2 regions of the Bacillus sp. FAU20 genome follow, and region 1 is predicted to be linked to the other one. Evidence: a T-box and tRNA genes for the amino acid it is inferred to sense, from the RefSeq annotation. Region 1 holds a T-box; the other holds one or more tRNA genes.
The links. A T-box is a leader RNA that pairs with one kind of tRNA and senses whether it is charged. The one in region 1 lies ahead of AC0OM3_RS01290 (valine--tRNA ligase), so its partner is inferred to be a tRNA-Val.

Region 1 (9,422 bases):
CGTTTACGTAAATTAAAAGAAGAGGATTACGATGCGATTATTTTAGCGACAGCTGGATTACAAAGAATGGGCTGGGATGATGAAGTTATTACAGAACATTTAGATGAAACGTTATGTGTACCTGCTGTAGGACAAGGTGCATTAGCGATTGAATGTCGTGAGGATGATAAGGATTTATTGCAGCTGTTAGCGCATATTAATGATGCGATAACAGAAAGAACAGTGGCAGCGGAGCGAGTATTTCTTCATAAACTTGAAGGTGGATGCCAAGTTCCAATCGCTGGATATGCAACCCTTACAAAAAATGATGCAATCGAATTAACAGCTCTTGTCGGCTCTATGGATGGCTCTGTTTTATTAAAAGAGACAGTAGTGGGTACTAATCCTGAGGAAGTAGGATTAGAGGCCGCAGACCGTTTAATTAAGCGAGGCGCCAAAGAACTCATTCTTGCTGCAAATAAGGAGCAACAATAAATATGAACGCTCTCGCTGGAAAAACGGTATTGATTACACGTGCCCAGCATCAAGCGAAACAAATGAGTGTAGCAGTGAAAGAAAAGAGCGGAATTCCATTGGAAATTCCGCTTTTGCGTATGGAAGGTATGTCTCATAGGCAAATTCAACATATCAAAGAGCAGCTACATTCATACGACTGGGTTATTTTTACGAGCAGAAATGGTGTAGCTTTTTTTCTAGATAGTTTAAAAAAGAAACTACCACTAACCATTAAAATCGCTGCAGTAGGTGTGAAAACAAAATTAGAGTTAGAAAAAAGGGGCTATCAAGTTCATTTTGTTCCGACTTCATTTGTTGCAGAAGCATTTGCAGAAGAGTTTCTAAAAGAATTAAGTGGAAACGAACGTATTTTATTTCCGAAAGGGAATTTAGCAAGAGAGGTAATTCCGGTTGCACTTCGGGAAATTGGTGTTTCTCTAGATGAGCTAATCGTATACGGTACGAAAGTGAATATAGAAAAAAAGCAAGAGCTTATAGCGGCATTGAAGTTAGGGAAAGTAGACATTATTACATTTACGAGTCCTTCAACTGTTACTAGTTTTGTTCGTTTACTTGAGGGTACAAACTGGAGAGAATGGACAAAAAAATGTACAATTGCTTGTATAGGACCTATTACGGAAAAAGAGGCAAGTCTTTATTTTCCGTCTGTTATTGTGCCGAAAGAGTATACTGTAGAAGCATTACTACAATATGTTTGTGAATCTATAAAATGAAAGAATGGGGATAGAAATCTATGAACTCTTTACAATTTAATCGTCATCGTCGTTTAAGACAAAGCGGGGGCATGCGTGCGCTTGTGCGTGAAACGTTTTTACATACGGAAGATTTTATTTACCCTATTTTTGTATTAGAAGGTGAAAATGTTCGTAATGAAGTTCCTTCTATGCCAGGCGTATATCAAATGTCTTTAGATTTATTGCAAGCTGAAATGCAAGAAGTTGTTGATTTAGGTATTCGTTCTGTTATTGTATTTGGTTTACCTGCTGAAAAGGATGAAGTTGGATCATCAGCATATTGTGATCATGGAATTGTACAACGTGCTATTCAGCAAATTAAAGGTGATTTCCCTGAGCTAGTAGTAGTTGCAGACACATGTTTATGTCAATTTACAAGCCATGGTCATTGCGGTGTAATTGAAGATGGTATTATTTTAAATGACGAGTCTCTTGCGGTTCTTGCGAAAACAGCTGTAAGTCAAGCGAAAGCAGGAGCGGACATTATTGCGCCATCAAACATGATGGACGGCTTCGTAACAGCAATTCGCCAAGCATTAGACGAAAATGGTTTTGAACACGTGCCAGTTATGTCGTACGCTGTGAAATATTCATCAGCATTTTATGGACCATTCCGTGATGCTGCGCATGGTGCACCACAATTTGGTGACCGTAAAACATATCAAATGGATCCGGCAAACCGTATGGAAGCATTCCGTGAAGCAGAATCAGATGTAATGGAAGGTGCAGATTTCTTAATCGTAAAACCAGCTCTTTCTTACTTAGATATCGTTCGTGATGTGAAAAATAACTTTAATTTACCAGTTGTCGCTTATAATGTAAGTGGTGAATATTCGATGATTAAAGCGGCAGCGCAAAATGGTTGGATTAATGAAAAAGAAGTTGTTCTTGAAAAATTAATTAGTATGAAACGTGCAGGGGCAGATTTAATTATTACGTATCATGCAAAAGATGCAGCAAGATGGTTACAAGAAGGAGGCACTAAATAATGAAAAAGTTTGATAAGTCAATTGCAGCGTTTGAAGAGGCGCAAGACTTAATGCCTGGTGGCGTAAATAGCCCGGTTCGTGCCTTTAAGTCTGTTGGGATGAATCCGTTGTTTATGGAGCGTGGAAAAGGTTCTAAAGTATATGATATCGATGGGAATGAATACATCGACTACGTATTATCATGGGGTCCTTTAATTCATGGTCATGCAAATGATCGTGTTGTAGAAGCGTTAAAATCTGTCGCTGAAAGAGGTACAAGCTTCGGTGCACCAACAGAAATTGAAAATAAATTAGCAAAACTTGTTATTGAGCGTGTGCCATCAATTGAGATTGTGCGTATGGTTAACTCTGGAACGGAAGCAACAATGAGTGCACTACGTTTAGCTCGTGGTTATACAGGTCGTAATAAAATCTTGAAATTTATTGGTTGTTACCACGGTCATGGTGATTCGTTATTAATTAAAGCTGGTTCTGGTGTGGCGACTTTAGGTTTACCAGATAGTCCTGGTGTACCAGAAGGTGTAGCGAAAAATACGATTACAGTAGCTTATAACGATTTAGAAAGCGTAAAATACGCGTTTGAACAATTCGGTGATGATATTGCTTGTGTAATTGTAGAACCAGTAGCAGGAAATATGGGGGTTGTTCCACCGCAGCCTGGATTTTTAGAAGGGCTTCGTGAAGTAACAGAACAAAACGGTGCATTGCTTATTTTTGATGAAGTAATGACAGGGTTCCGAGTAGCTTATAATTGTGGTCAAGGTTATTATGGCGTAACACCTGATTTAACATGCTTAGGTAAAGTAATCGGTGGTGGTTTACCGGTAGGAGCATACGGTGGTAAAGCAGAAATTATGCGCCAAGTTGCGCCAAGCGGACCGATTTACCAAGCTGGTACTTTATCAGGTAACCCACTTGCAATGGCGGCAGGTTATGAAACGTTAATACAGTTAACGCCAGAATCATATGTAGAATTTGAGCGTAAAGCTGAAATGTTAGAAGATGGATTACGTAAAGCAGCTGAAAAACATGGCATTCCGCATCATATTAACCGTGCAGGCTCTATGATTGGTATTTTCTTTACAGATGAACCTGTTATTAATTACGATGCAGCAAAATCTTCAAATTTAGAATTCTTTGCGGCTTACTATCGTGAAATGGTAGAACAAGGTGTATTCTTACCACCATCTCAATTCGAAGGTTTATTCTTATCGACAGCACATAGTGATGCAGATATTGAAGCGACGATTGCAGCAGCTGAAATTGCAATGTCAAAATTAAAAGCGTAATGTATTAGAGAAAATCGCTCTCCATAAGGGGAGCGATTTTTTTTATTCATAAAGTAAGCTTTCCACACATAAATCTGTAATGACATATAGTTTGGGAGGGGGAAAAGAAGTGGCTGCAGATCATTCATTACGATTTTCATTAAAAGAATCTGTGTGGTTCCAAAAAGGACAGGAAGTCGAAGAACTTTTGTCAATTTCGTTAGATCCAGACGTTGAGATAGAAGAGCTTGATCATGAAGTAATCGTGAGAGGACAATTAGATTTAACGGGAGAGTATGTTGCACGAAAAGATGATTCCGCGTATTCATTAAGAGAACTATCGCCAGCAAAGTCAATTGATTATGTAGAAACAAGAGAAGATGGGGTTAATGAACTTGTTCATTCCTTTCCACTTGAAATATCAATTCCGAGAAATCGAGTGAAAGTAATTGAAGAGCTATATGTATCAATCGAGGAATTTGATTATGAATTAAAGGAAAATGGTTGCTTACAATTATTAGCGGATATATCTATTACCGGTTTGTGTGATGAAGAGAGAAGCGAGGATGAAGTTGAAGAGGAAGAAACGGTGTATGCTGAGTTAGAAGAAGATTCAGCGCAAGAGGATGAAAATAGACCGGCGCCGCATGTAGAAGAAACAGCATATAAGGAATCAGATGAGTGGGAAGATTACGCATTTGAACCGTTCCAATTAGAGGAAAGAAAAGAGCAGGAATTAGAAGAAGAGAAAATAGAAGAACATGAATTTGTGGAACGTGAAGAGGAGCAAGAAACAACGCCACAATTTGAACTGTTCGGACGAAAAGATTTCAAGAAAGAAAAAGCGAAAAAGCAGGAAGAACAAGAAGAAGAGTACTCACAGCGAGATGAAAATGCGCTTTATTTAACAAAACTATTTACGAAAGAACCGGAAGAAGAATTTACAAAGTTAAGAATGTATTTCGTGCAAGAAGGAGATACAATTGAATCTATTGCAGACCGTTATGAAACGTCTGTACAAAATTTATACCGTGTCAATCAAACAGAAGATATATTTTTAAATACGGGGCAAATTATTTATATTCCCGTTTCAAGGGTAAAGGCGAAATAAGGAAGTGAGTGTTTTCACTCACTTCCTTTCTTAGAGGCTATGTTTTGAATAGAAAGGGTTATTCGTATGGATATTGAGTTGCGAAATCACTATGAACCTATCGTGAGGCAATATAGATTGGATACGCAGCATATGGAAGAGCACGGAAATGTAATGAAAATTTATACGAATCAAGGTCCATATGCACTCAAGAAAATAGAAGGCAGAAAGTTAGAGCGGAATAACTTTCTGCATCATATTCAATATTTGAAGGAGAAAGGTTTTTCAAATTATGTACCTATATATCATGCGACGGATGGAAGTTATATTTTAAGTGACGGGACGTATAATTATTATTTAATGCCTTGGTTAGAACGTGCAGAAGGAAACGGTGAGGACAATGATCAATACCATAAAATGTTTCAGACACTTGGAATGTTGCATCAAAAAACTGTGAAGGAAGAAACGTATACGGAAGAAGATTTAGAAAAACATTATACAACTATATCCGATCGTTGGGAAAATGATGGTGAGATGTTAGAAGAGTTTCTCGTAGAATCTGAATCAAAATGGTATATGTCCCCGTTTGAATTGCAATATTGTACGTACTATCATCATGTAATGAGAGCGCGTGAATTTGCAACGAAGCAATTAAATGAGTGGAACGATGCGATGAAAGAAAAAGAGAAAACGCGTATTACTTTTGTGCATGGTAATGTGTCACTTAATCATTTTTTATTTGACTATGAGCGGAATGGCTATTTTATTAGTTTAGAAAAATCGAAGTTTGCAACGCCTGTGCAAGATATAGTAGGTTTTTATTCACGGTCTTTAAACACATATCCAATCGCAAGAAGTGATCGGTTTGAATGGTTTCAAATGTATCAAAAAAATTTCCCTTTTACGAAAGAAGAGCAACTACTTATGTTTGCGTATATGACGTATCCATCGCAATTTATTCGGCAAATCCAGTCTTATAAGAAAAGAAGAGAGCGTCGTAATGAGGAAAATGAACTTCTCGGAGTAAAGAGTTTGCAACAATCGCATTGGCTCGTTAGTAATATAGAATATTTCCTTTCGCAATTACAAGCTGCCCAGCAAGGGAACGGATAAAGAAGATAAGTAGAGGGTACTACTTATCTTCTTTTTTTCATTCCAAAAGCTATAGTCTTAAATTTATCTTGACGAATAAGGTTTCGTTTTTTACACTATTGTATATAATAATTAACAATCATATAAATGCCTTGAAGGGGAAGAGTATAACAAGAAACGTCTTCAGAGAGGAGAATCATTAGCTGGGAGATTCTCTAGATAGTTATGTTAGAAGGTAGCCCTGGAGCATCTTTTCTGAACGGAATAGTTCTCATTAGGAAAAGACGGATTTGTCCGTTATCAAATTAAGAGTATAAGCAAATTATGAATTTGTTTGTAAATAAAGGTGGTACCGCGATGTCCCTCGTCCTTTTTGGATGAGGGACATTTTTTATTTTAAGGAGGGAAAATAATGTCAAACACGGAAAAGAATTTACCAACTAAATATGATCATATGTCCGTTGAAGAAGGCCTTTATCAATGGTGGCTTGAAGGCAAATATTTTGAAGCAACAGGAGACGAGAAGAAACAACCGTATACAATTGTAATTCCACCTCCGAACGTAACTGGTAAGTTACACTTAGGTCATGCTTGGGATACAACTCTTCAAGATATTTTAACTCGTACGAAGCGTATGCAAGGATACGATGTACTATGGCTTCCAGGAATGGACCATGCTGGTATCGCAACACAAGCGAAAGTAGAAGGAAAACTTCGTGAAGAAGGTATTTCACGTTACGATCTTGGCCGTGAAAAATTCCTTGAAAAAGCTTGGGAGTGGAAAGAAGAGTACGCTTCTCACATTCGTCAACAATGGGGGAAAGTTGGTTTAGGACTAGACTATTCTCGTGAACGTTTCACATTAGACAAAGGTTTATCAGATGCGGTTAATAAAGTATTCGTTCAATTATACGAAAAAGGCTTAATTTATCGTGGTGAATATATCATCAACTGGGATCCAGCAACACGTACAGCTCTTTCTGATATTGAAGTAATTCATAAAGAAGTTCAAGGTGCATTCTACCATATGAACTATCCGTTAACAGATGGTTCTGGTCACATTCGTCTTGCGACAACTCGTCCAGAAACGATGCTTGGTGATACAGCAGTAGCAGTTCATCCAGAAGACGATCGTTACAAACATTTAATCGGAAAAACAGTTACACTTCCAATCGTAGGCCGTGAGATTCCGATTATTGCTGATGAGTACGTAGAAAAAGATTTCGGAACGGGCGTTGTAAAAATTACACCAGCTCATGACCCGAATGACTTTGAAGTAGGTAACCGTCATGACTTACCACGCATTTTAGTAATGAACGAAGATGGAACAATGAACGAAAAAGCTGGTAAGTATAACGGTATGGATCGTTTCGAATGCCGTAAAGAATTAGTAAAAGACTTACAAGAAGCTGGCGTATTAGTAGAAATCGAGCCACATATGCATTCAGTAGGTCATAGTGAGCGTAGCGGTGCAGTTGTTGAGCCTTATTTATCAACACAGTGGTTCGTAAAAATGGCTCCACTTGCTGAAAAAGCAGTAGCGCTTCAACAAAAAGAAGAAGAAAAAGTAACGTTCGTACCAGAGCGTTTTGAAAACACATATTTACGTTGGATGGAAAATATTCATGACTGGTGTATTTCTCGTCAATTATGGTGGGGACACCGTATTCCAGCTTGGTACCATAAAGAAACTGGTGAAGTATACGTAGGTACAGAAGCACCAGCAGATATTGAAAACTGGAATCAAGATAACGATGTACTTGATACATGGTTCAGTTCAGCATTATGGCCATTCTCCACACTTGGTTGGCCAAATGAAGATTCAGCAGACTTCAAACGTTACTATTCAACAGATGCACTAGTAACGGGTTATGATATCATCTTCTTCTGGGTATCTCGTATGATCTTCCAAGGTTTAGAGTTTACAGGCGAGCGTCCATTTAAAGATGTATTAATTCACGGTTTAGTTCGTGACGAGCAAGGTCGTAAAATGAGTAAATCTCTTGGTAACGGTATTGATCCAATGGATGTTATCGAGAAGTACGGTGCAGATGCAATGCGTTTCTTCTTATCAACAGGAAGTGCACCAGGTCAAGATTTACGTTTCAGCATGGAAAAAGTAGAATCTACTTGGAACTTCATTAATAAAATTTGGAACGCATCACGTTTCGTATTAATGAACATGGATGATATGAAGTATGAAGAAATCGATTTAACTGGTGAAAAATCAGTTGCGGATAAGTGGATCTTAACTCGCTTAAACGAAACAATCGAAAGCGTAACACGTAACATGGATAAATATGAGTTCGGTGAAGCTGGTCGTTCATTATACAACTTCATTTGGGACGATTTCTGTGATTGGTATATTGAAATGGCGAAACTTCCACTATACGGTGAAGATGAAGCAGCTAAGAAAACAACTCGTTCTATTTTAGCTTACGTATTAGATCAAACAATGCGTCTATTACACCCATTCATGCCATTCGTAACAGAGAAAATTTGGCAACATTTACCGCATGAAGGCGAGTCTATTACAGTAGCTGCGTGGCCAACAGTTCGCGAAGATTTACAAGATACGGAGGCTGCGGCAGAAATGCACCTTCTAGTTGATATCATTCGCTCTGTTCGTAACATCCGTGCAGAAGTAAATACGCCAATGAGCAAAAAAGTTCAAATGCAAATTAAAGCAAAAGATGAGGCTGTACTTGCTCAACTTACGAAAAATAGCTCTTACATTGAGCGTTTCTGTAACCCAAGCGAATTAACAATTCAAACGGACTTACAAGCGCCAGAAAAAGCGATGACTGCAATCGTAACAGGTGCAGAGTTATTCTTACCGTTAGCTGATCTTATCAATCTTGATGAAGAGAGAGCTCGTCTTGAGAAAGAACTTGAGAAGTTCGATAAAGAAGTAGAACGTGTACACAAGAAACTTTCTAACCAAGGTTTCGTAGCGAAAGCTCCTGCAGCGGTTATTGAAGGAGAGCGTGCGAAAGAGCAAGATTACCTAGAAAAACGCGAAGCAGTTCGTCAACGTCTAGCAGATCTTGAAAAGTAAAAATGTTTTTAGAGACTCACTATATTGGTGAGTCTCTTTTCTTTGCGTATAATAGAACTATGAAAGTTGTCTTTTGAAAGGGGAAAAGCATACGTGATACATACATACGAAGAAGCGATAGGGTGGATTCATAGCCGATTGAAATTTGGAATTAAGCCAGGATTAGAAAGAATGAGATGGATGCTAGAAGAACTTGGAAATCCAGAGCGTCATATAAAATGTGTTCATCTTGCTGGTACAAATGGAAAAGGTTCAACTTTAACATATATGCGTTACATGTTAGAAGGCGCGAAATATAAGGTAGGAACGTTTACCTCTCCTTATATAGAAACATTTAATGAGCGCATTAGTGTGAATGGAACACCAATTGCAGATGAAGAGATTATTGAACTTGTAAAAATGGTAAAACCAGTCGTTGAAAAACTAGACGAGACAGATTTAGGGGAAGCAACGGAGTTTGAAATTATTACTGTTATGGCGATTTGCTATTTCGGTAAAGTCAATTTCTGTGATGTTGTATTATTTGAAACAGGGCTTGGTGGACGTTTTGATTCTACCAATGTTATACACCCTGTTCTCACGATTATTACGAATATCGGTCACGATCATATGCATATTTTAGGAAATACACTAGGAGAAATTGCATATGAAAAGGCGGGGATTATTAAGTCTGGC
Region 2 (9,422 bases), on a different contig from region 1:
AAAAATAGAAAAAGGGCTATCCATGTGATAGCCCTTTTTATTATTATCTTTCTTCACCTGCTGTTTGTTGTGCATCAAACGTCCAATTTAATTGTAACTTATCACCTTGGAATTGATTTTGATCTTTTCCATTATCAACGAACTCAAATTTCACTTTGAATTTATCGGATTTACCTGCTGAAATACCTTTTTCATCCCAGAACCAAGCCGATAAATCATTATCTACAGCTGTAAGTGTGTCACCTTTTAATTTATCTAAAGTAGTTTGTTTCACAATTGTCTCATGTTTATCTACATTTTTTAAGAATGTTACTTTAATATGTTTACCAAAATCATCTTTATTATCTTTCTTTACATCTTCTACATTATAATCTGTTTTCAGTAGAACCTTTTTAATATTTAAAGAGCCTTTATTTTCTAGTTTAAATTCTTTTTCAATTGTATCCCCAGGTTTTAAATTCGATACGTTAACAACCGTTGATGGATTTAATGCTAAATCCAGTGTTCCAGCCGCAAATGTATTGTTTGACACTTCTTTATCACTGAAAAATGCAAATGTTCCTCCACCAACTAAAGCTGCTCCTAATACCGCTGATGTAATACCCATTCCTAATTTTTTCTTTAAAGTCATGTCCATATCCCCTTAATATATATTTGTTAACTTCCTAAACGGAAAGTATAACCAAACGAACTAGACGGATTGTTCTACTTTTTTATCTTTCTTTTCTCCGTCAATGCTACGAATAGCACCAAAAATAGAAATCGCGGAATAACCAAGTAAAAAGACTCCTGGAATAATAAGAAGTAATGCTGCTCCCGCTTTTGTATTCGCATAATTCAGTAAATAACCAACATACGGAACTGTAATATCTGCATACTTTCCAACTACATTTTCTGCAAGTACTGGCTCTAAATCTGGTCCGTTGTTGTTATCCCCTTTTGTTTCATACATTACTTTTCCATTTGTATCTTTCACACCGATAATACGGTGAGTGATAATTTTTTGATCTTTCTCTTTAAAGGTAATAACATCACCTTTTTGATATTTAGAACCATCTTTGTTTGGTTCTATTGCAATGATTGATCCTGTTAAAAACGTCGGCTCCATTGATCCTGAAAGAACGCTCTTAAATTGATATCCCATCACTGTCGGATCACCACCGCTTGCTTTTGAAGAAATAACTACAAAAGCTAAAAAAACCATCAATGCAAATAAAACAAATGAGATCGCGTTGCTAATTATCTTCCATATTAATTTCATCGTCTCTCTCCCTCTCCGTTGTTTTATATTATTTGAAGTATGCAATATCCACTTTGTTCTTTAACAAGAACACAAGTAAATGATATAACGAACTTTAAGTTATTGCAATAAGAAAATTTACAATTATTAGTTATTTTAAGTATAGAAAAAAGACTATGCCAAAATTTTACACAGTCTTTTTATTAGTAATTTATTTACCTTCTGATTTCATTCCTTTTGTATTTCGGCGCAACACTACATATAAAATTGCTCCAAATAATACAATCGCACCTATCCCAACACTTATTACTTTCACATTTGAGTCTTTTACTTCAGGCATAGTTGTATCTTTTTTAGGCATCGTAAAAGTGACATCTTCTGTTGAAAGAACATTTACCGTCGCAATTGTTTGATTATTTTTCGTAATATCAACTGCACCAACTACCTCACCACGATGTATTCCTTTATGATATAAAGATTCTTTATCTAATGAAGCCGCCCGGAAAATAGTTTTCACATTTTTCCCTTCATCTTTCTTAAGCATAAGCTCCGCACTTTGTTCCAACTCAGAATTAACATTTTTATTTAAATATGTTGTTTTTTGATGCCAATTATGTTTATCAAGCACCATTTGCTTCGTAAATTGACCGAAAGAATATTCCGCCATCTGCTTCAAATCTTCATAAATTTCAGGTCTTTGAGAAGCCATTACTACGCTTATAATACGATTTCCATCTTTCTCATTTAATAAAACAAGTGTATTACGTGCTTCATTCGTAAACCCTGTCTTACCGCCAATGCTATATGGATTTTCAAAAAAATTAGATTTATTAAAAATAGACACCGTCTGCCTAGACGTCGTAACTGTCGTTCTTTTCGTATTCATCGCTTGTAAAATTTCAGGATACTTTTGCACACCCTTCGTAATCATAGCCATATCATACGGCGTCGTATAATGGTTCGGATCATGCAATCCATTCGGTGTTACAAAGTGGCTATCTTTCGCCCCCAATTGCTTCGCTTTCTCATTCATCATATTAGCGAAATTCTCAACACTCCCGCCAATCCGCTCCGCAATCGCATACGACACATCATTCGCACTCAGCACCATTAAAATCATAAGCGCAGTATTTCTATTAATTGTCTCTCCAGGTTGAAACTCAATTTGATAATTACTCTTCTCTTGATCTAATGCTAATTGTGAAAATGTAAATTGATCCTCTGGCTTTGTATGCTCCATGAGTAAAATCGCTGTTAACACCTTCGTCGTACTAGCAGGAAATGCGCGGTGATATGCGTTTTTGTCATACAAAACATCTCCTGTTTTTGCATCAATTGTCGTTGCAAACTGACTAAAAACATTCGGTCCTTCCGCAGGTGGTGGTGCAACTTGTTCTGGATTTACTCCAATATTCGTCTCAGCACGCAATGTCATAGGTGTCAAAAAAAACGAACAAATAACTGTAATAAAAACCAAAATTTTCTTAAAATTTACCATATGACTCTCCCTTTTCCATTTACTCCTTAACAAAATAATAAATCTACCAATCATATGTAATTTGTATTATATTGGAAGAATTTTCACTATTTTTTACTATATCATACTTTTACGATAAAGAACATAAATATACAATAAAAATAAGAAGGAATTACTCTTTCTTATCCTTCTCATCAATCAACGAATCTATTAACTTTTGACTAGCTTCCTCGGGCGTAATCTCATCTGTTATTCCCATAAACGACCAACCTTTAGAATCAACCCACTCAACAAACTCTTGTAAAAATTCATCATGTGTAACATCCACATCAAGAATCGATCCATTAATCGAAATCGTTCTATTTTTAGACACGCGCATCTTGAACGTTTTTCTTACCATTACAACTTTTCTCCCTCTACTTCTGAATATTTATAAAGTGAAACTTTCATCAACCCTCACCAATCGGACTTTTACGGCCATCCAGACTCCAACCTTACTTCTTTACTTTTGCTGAATTTCGAGGTAAGGGATCTTACTGCCTGCAAATAGCGAGATAAAATAATCATGTATCTCTGTTATACATGATTTTCAGTAAATTGTAAAAAGGATATATTGGCCAATTGGCATATTGAAACTGAAAATCTATCATTCTGCAAAAATATCAAATGATATGTAATTGATCATAAATGACTAAATAGATTCACATAAAAATAAAATAACTTACATTTTACCACACCAAATACAAATGACTTTCTTACAATGGAATGGAGTATACTAGAAGAAAACTTAAAATGAGGAGGAACCTCATGACGCGTTGTACGTATTGTAAAACGAAGTGGACAATAAAAGATGTATGGGCAATACTCGTGACATTTGAAAAGGATTGTCCGTATTGTTTTATGAGACAATATCTATCAAAGAAAACGGTGAACGCTATGCCAGAACTTATAAGCTTACCTTTACATTTCTTACTCCCTTTTCTTGTTGATTTGAGTGCTGAAGGTCCTTTGGATTGGTATCGTAAATAATATAACCACTACATCCAAAGACTACTTTCTACTAAATTCGCTTCTCATCATTATTCCTTCATACATTACTAGCATAATCGCTTATACTTTCCCTTTTGAAGATTCTCTAACTCAGCAGGAAGAGCGTCCCCTGAACAAGGTTTATCAATTATGACTTTAATAAACGATGATATATGCATACTGTTAAGCATAAAAAATTAGCATTAAGTTCCACTCAAATATTAATTGAAACCCAACACTCCATTTAATCTGTAATCTAGAATACAAGCAGTGTTTTTTATTATGCATTTTTGCATACAGTATTATTTTCTCTTGTAAATAGATAATAATGTTATATAATAAAACCAACATTTTACCAATAAAAGGTAATAATGAGTGGTGGAATAAGTAAATAACCAAAGCGTATTAACAGATTTGTTCTATGTAAATCATGATACATATATAGAATCAAAACTATGAAATTTTATCTTGTGATTAGATTACTACAAGATGAAAGATTCATAGCGAATACACTTAAGGAAAAAACGTTCCATTAGATTAATATGATATCTATCGAACGAATTGAGAATATACTTAGGGGGAATTTCAAGTGAAAACATTTGGTAAAGTATTATTAACAGGAGCTTTAGCTTTAGGCGGTTTAACAGCTATGAACATTGATACACCAAAGGCACATGCTGACGGAGCAAGCGAGTTCTGTCGTTATATTTGTGGTCCTAGCGAAACGTTGAATGGCTTCACAATTCAATTACACGCTACAGAGTACAGCTACGGCCAAAATATGATTGCAAAAATCACAAATGATAGAGCTGAAGATGTGCGCTATCGTGTAACTATTGAAAAGAAATGGGCAAGTGGCTGGGGTTACTATGAAACTGACTTCAATTTTGGCTCCGAATTACCAGCTGGAACAAACGAAGAATTTTACAATACAACTGGTTTTGGGGGACAACTTCCAGAAAACGGGGAATATCGTTACAAAGTTAAAATTACAAATGCTGACGGTTCTGTAGATACAATTTATACAGCTTCAATGACACTTACAGGAAGATAGCTCATGAACGAGCTCCATTATTTATACTTGTATTTTTGATGATATCATTGATAATTGCGGTGATATTATTATTATTGAAATAAGCTCTTCTGGGCTTATTTTTTATATACAAATTGGAATAATAATATTCAGAAAATTACATCTTTACACTATTGAAGTTTGTTGCTATTATAAGAATACGTCAAATGTTACAATATTCAACAAATTATATAAATCCTCCGATTACACGAATGAAAACACATTGCTGGTCGTAATATTTATAGTTGGGATCCCGTAGCTCAGCAGGGAGAGCGCCACCTTGACAGGGTGGAGGTCGTGAGTTCGAGCCTCTCCGGGGTCATATAAAAAAGAGACACCATATCAACCTTCTACGTGATATGGCGTCTCTTTTTTATCTCATTCAATTACTTCCCACCAAACATCTTCTCCAAAGACTTCGCATTTGCAAACAATACTTCTTTCAAGTTATCGTCAGCAACGATTTTATAGTCGCCATCTTTGTCTTTCTTTAAGTTCAATGTAACTTCGCGAGTTGCCATTGCTGCATCTTTATCCGTTAAGTTTTTGATGATAGTTGAGGTCATTGTTTTTTCGATTGCTTTTTCAGATTGTTCTTTGTCTTCACTAAATGCGCTAGCGAAGGCCATTGGCACAACTTCTCCCACTGCTTTTGTTACAGCAACGGATAGATCAGCAGATGTAATTTTCACTTTCACTTCTGCTTTGTCATCCTTTTTCGATACTTCTTCTAGCTTTTCAAATTTAAAGTTCTTTGTAATTGCACTTAGCATTGCTTTTGCCTGAGCATCATCTGTTTTTTCATTTAGTTTATTAAATTCCTTGTCACTCTCAACAAATGTACGAGCTTTTTCTACATCACCTTTTTGTATCGCTGTTAAAAATTCTTCTGTAGTATCTTTCGGATTTGCACACCCTGCTAAAACACCTGCTGTTAATCCTACTACCATCATTAATAGCAATAATCTCTTTATCTTTTGTACGCTCATTCTCCTCTTATCTTTTCTAGTAAGTCAGCATCATACAATATTATGAAACTTACATTACAAATATTTTTTAGTATAGCATTTATATGATTCGTTTTCTATTAATTCCCAAAAGATAAAGGACCTTGCAGCATTCCTACAAGGTCCCTCTTCTATCAATCTATATCCGTAGCACAAATGAACCACATTTTCTGCTCCCTACTACCCGCCACCATCCACATACTCCAATCAAAAATCATAAGCAATAACCAAAGTGATATATTAATAGCAGTAAATAATAAATATAAAATGAATTCTCTCTTTTGTAGTGCCCCACTATTCATTACAATGTAAATTGCACCGATAGGAGACAAAATAAAGCAAAGGAAAAAGTTTTTCTTACAACCATGGATACCCAGTTGCTTTCTGCATATGAATCCCCTTTTCATCATAATACTTGCTTCAACATCGGCCTCACTACCCTATATTCATCACTATAAGCTTCCTTTATGATTAAAGGCGGGTAATCACTTTTTTCTTCCTCAATCATTATGAATACTTCTGTTTTCTCTTGTAATGTATTAGATTCACTATTTTTAGTAGGTTTTCTACTTGTTTTAATTTTCTTTGTTACTTCGCCAAGTTTTTGCCCAACTTCTTCTACTTTGGCAGGTTCATTCGTAACATAGTATTCTTGTTCGTCCCATACTAATATAGGTGGCACTTGTTCTCTTTTGTTACATATTATATAAGTAGTACTAGCTATAAGTAGTATACAAGTTAATAAATAGAAGATAGTTTTTTTATTCATATACTACACTCCTTATCTATCATTTCATTGGATTATATAATATAAGTCATTTATATTAAATGGATTTAGTGGTAATTTTTAGGTTGAACAATAAAGAAAAACCTTACCGAAGTAAGGTTCCGTTTTACATTCTATAGCGACTGATTAATTACTACGATCATTACAATAATCGCTATAAGCATAACAACTAAACAGCCGATTAATTTATAAAATCCTCGCTTCGTTAACGTCCCGCCTTGAACGTCTTTACGAATAAATAAGAATACGGCTAAAAATAATACAAGCCCAATGCCAAAAGCATACATCATTTGCATATGTTAATCTTCCTTTCTCTCTTCCATCTTAATATCTTTTTGCCAAAACAACAAATGAGATAAAGACGGTACTCATTGTAAGTGCCATAAGTATATTCAATAATATAGAAGAAACTTTTTTCAATTTCAGCACGTCTATTTTGAAGCGAAACACGGAACACTGTAAATAACTGTTACTATATCTCCTCACTTCTTTTTTTAAAATTTAATATCTCCATATTTGTTTTATCCTTTTAAAATATTTCATTTATTTCTTTATTCCAAGAAATGCGTTATTTGTTTTACGGTGTTTTTCGTCATATTTATAGAAACTAACTGTTTATGAAGCATTTTTTATGTTTAGCAACTTTTTTTGTAGAAATCCTTCACTTTCCTTTCAATATTTAACACTATCTAAATAAAGTTTACGATAAATTCATAATTTTTTATTTTTTATACTATATTCCGTTATATTGTTGTATAATATCTATGAAAGCGCTTATTATTTCAATATACATAATTCAAACTATTTTTATCGAAACATTCTAACTATTATACCTATATTTAAATGCAACAATTATAGCTATTAGTATAGGCATACCAAATATATCCACCCCATTTTTCTGTAAAATTACTTTATAACATGAAAGATTAACTTGGGTGATAAGTTATTGTGAATGTTTTTTTACAAAACAGATAAGTAATAGTGTTTGGTATTATGTAAATTATTGTAATAACATAAGAGTAAAGAAAACATTTACATTGATTACTGATTCATTACTTATTGAAAAAGAGCAAAATGCACCTTTGTATGGAAAAGGATTATATGCATTGGGAGGTTTAAACAAATGACGAGGAAGAATACAACGACAAACCCTTGGGCCAAGTTCCACGGTCCGAACCTTGGTTATGTTATTGAGCAGTATGATCTTTACGTAACTGGAGCAGGTTCTGTTGATCCGGAATTACAAGAGCTTTTTGAAATTTTTGGAGCTCCTTCGTTTCAAGATGATGTCGTAACAGGGGACAACACAGCAACACATTTTTCTCCTCAAAACACAGGTAACATTGAAAAAATTCTTAAAGTCGTTCAACTTGTTGAGCAGATTCGTTCTTTCGGGCACACGTTGGCTCACATCAACCCGATGGAAGATGCTGCAAATGGACAATCTCTTCTTGAGAAAGCAATGAACGAACTGAGCGATGCTGACTTGAAAGCGATTCCAGCGAAAACAGTATGGCCAGATGCACCAGAAGGTATTCACACTGCACTTGATGTAATTCATAGATTAAAAGACGTTTATACAAAATCTTTAGCTTATGAATTTTCTCATATACAAGATAGTGAAGAACGCGCGTGGTTGCATCAAATGGTGGAATCAAATTCATTGCGTCAACCACTATCAAATAAAAAACGAACTGCTCTTTTAAAACGTTTAACAGCTGTTGAAGGTTTCGAGCAATTCTTGCATAAAACATTCGTTGGGCAAAAACGTTTCTCTATCGAGGGCGTTGATATGCTTGTACCTGTTTTAGATGAAATTGTTCTAGAAGGTGCTAAAAACGGCGTAGAGGATGTCATGATTGGTATGGCTCACCGCGGTCGTCTAAGCGTACTTGCTCACGTATTAGAAAAACCATATAGTCACATGTTTGCTGAGTTCAAACATGCAAAAATAGAAGGCGCAGTAGCCAATTCTGGCTGGACTGGCGACGTGAAATACCACCTAGGTAGAGAACAAGTCGTTAGTAACGAAGAAGTTAGCACTCGCGTTACATTAGCAAATAACCCGAGTCATCTTGAGTTCGTGAATCCTGTAGTAGAAGGTTTCGCACGTGCTGCTCAAGAGAATCGTAAAAAATCTGGTCTTCCAGATCAAGATACTTCAAAATCATTCGTAATTTTAGTTCATGGTGATGCTGCATTCCCTGGTCAAGGTATTGTATCTGAGACACTCAACTTAAGCAGATTGAACGCGTATCAAACAGGCGGAACGATTCATGTTATCGCAAACAATGCAGTTGGTTTTACGACTGATAGCTATGATTCTCGTTCTACGAAATATTCAAGTGACCTTGCAAAAGGTTTCGATATTCCGATTGTTCACGTGAACGCTGATGATCCGGAAGCTTGTCTTGCAGCTGCTAACCTTGCGATTCAATATCGCATGTTGTTCAAAAAAGATTTCTTAATCGATTTAATTGGTTACCGCCGCTACGGTCATAACGAAATGGATGATCCAGCAGTTACGCAACCACAAGTGTACAAAAAAATTAAAAACCATCCAACTGTAAGAGCAATTTATGCAGATCAATTACAAGCTGCTGGTGTTCTAAATGCAGATGAGGTTGAAACAATTACACAGTTTACACAAGAGCAATTAAAATCCGACTATGCACAAGTACCACCAGCTGATACGAGCGACGCAACAATTCACGTTAAAGTACCAGATGTTGTTGCAAAAGGTATTCAGTCAATTGATACTGGTGTTGAGATTGACTCACTTCGTGCAATTAATGAAGGTCTACTATCTT

Region 2: it encodes a tRNA-Val, which carries the amino acid that the T-box ahead of AC0OM3_RS01290 (valine--tRNA ligase) is inferred to sense. The anticodon was not compared.

Annotation. Positions count from the first base shown of each region.
Region 1 is NZ_JBVYHY010000003.1:192,926-202,347, forward strand. It holds gene hemC (hydroxymethylbilane synthase) at 1-474, shown strand, start outside; gene hemD (uroporphyrinogen-III synthase) at 477-1,229, shown strand; gene hemB (porphobilinogen synthase) at 1,250-2,239, shown strand; gene hemL (glutamate-1-semialdehyde 2,1-aminomutase) at 2,239-3,528, shown strand; gene spoVID (stage VI sporulation protein D) at 3,608-4,618, shown strand; gene ysxE (spore coat protein YsxE) at 4,685-5,710, shown strand; T-box leader at 5,833-6,064, shown strand; gene AC0OM3_RS01290 (valine--tRNA ligase) at 6,102-8,747, shown strand; gene AC0OM3_RS01295 (bifunctional folylpolyglutamate synthase/dihydrofolate synthase) at 8,841-9,422, shown strand, end outside.
Region 2 is NZ_JBVYHY010000021.1:848,977-858,398, forward strand. It holds gene AC0OM3_RS18180 (CalY family protein) at 44-631, opposite strand; gene sipW (signal peptidase I SipW) at 692-1,261, opposite strand; gene AC0OM3_RS18190 (D-alanyl-D-alanine carboxypeptidase family protein) at 1,452-2,738, opposite strand; gene AC0OM3_RS18195 (hypothetical protein) at 2,890-3,117, opposite strand; gene AC0OM3_RS18200 (hypothetical protein) at 3,525-3,746, shown strand; gene AC0OM3_RS18205 (hypothetical protein) at 4,336-4,800, shown strand; tRNA gene AC0OM3_RS18210 (tRNA-Val) at 5,068-5,140, shown strand; gene AC0OM3_RS18215 (DUF4878 domain-containing protein) at 5,205-5,807, opposite strand; partial or broken gene AC0OM3_RS18220 (hypothetical protein) at 5,960-6,215, opposite strand; gene AC0OM3_RS18225 (hypothetical protein) at 6,232-6,594, opposite strand; gene AC0OM3_RS18230 (DUF3976 domain-containing protein) at 6,726-6,908, opposite strand; partial or broken gene AC0OM3_RS18235 (permease) at 6,937-7,014, opposite strand; gene odhA (2-oxoglutarate dehydrogenase E1 component) at 7,736-9,422, shown strand, end outside.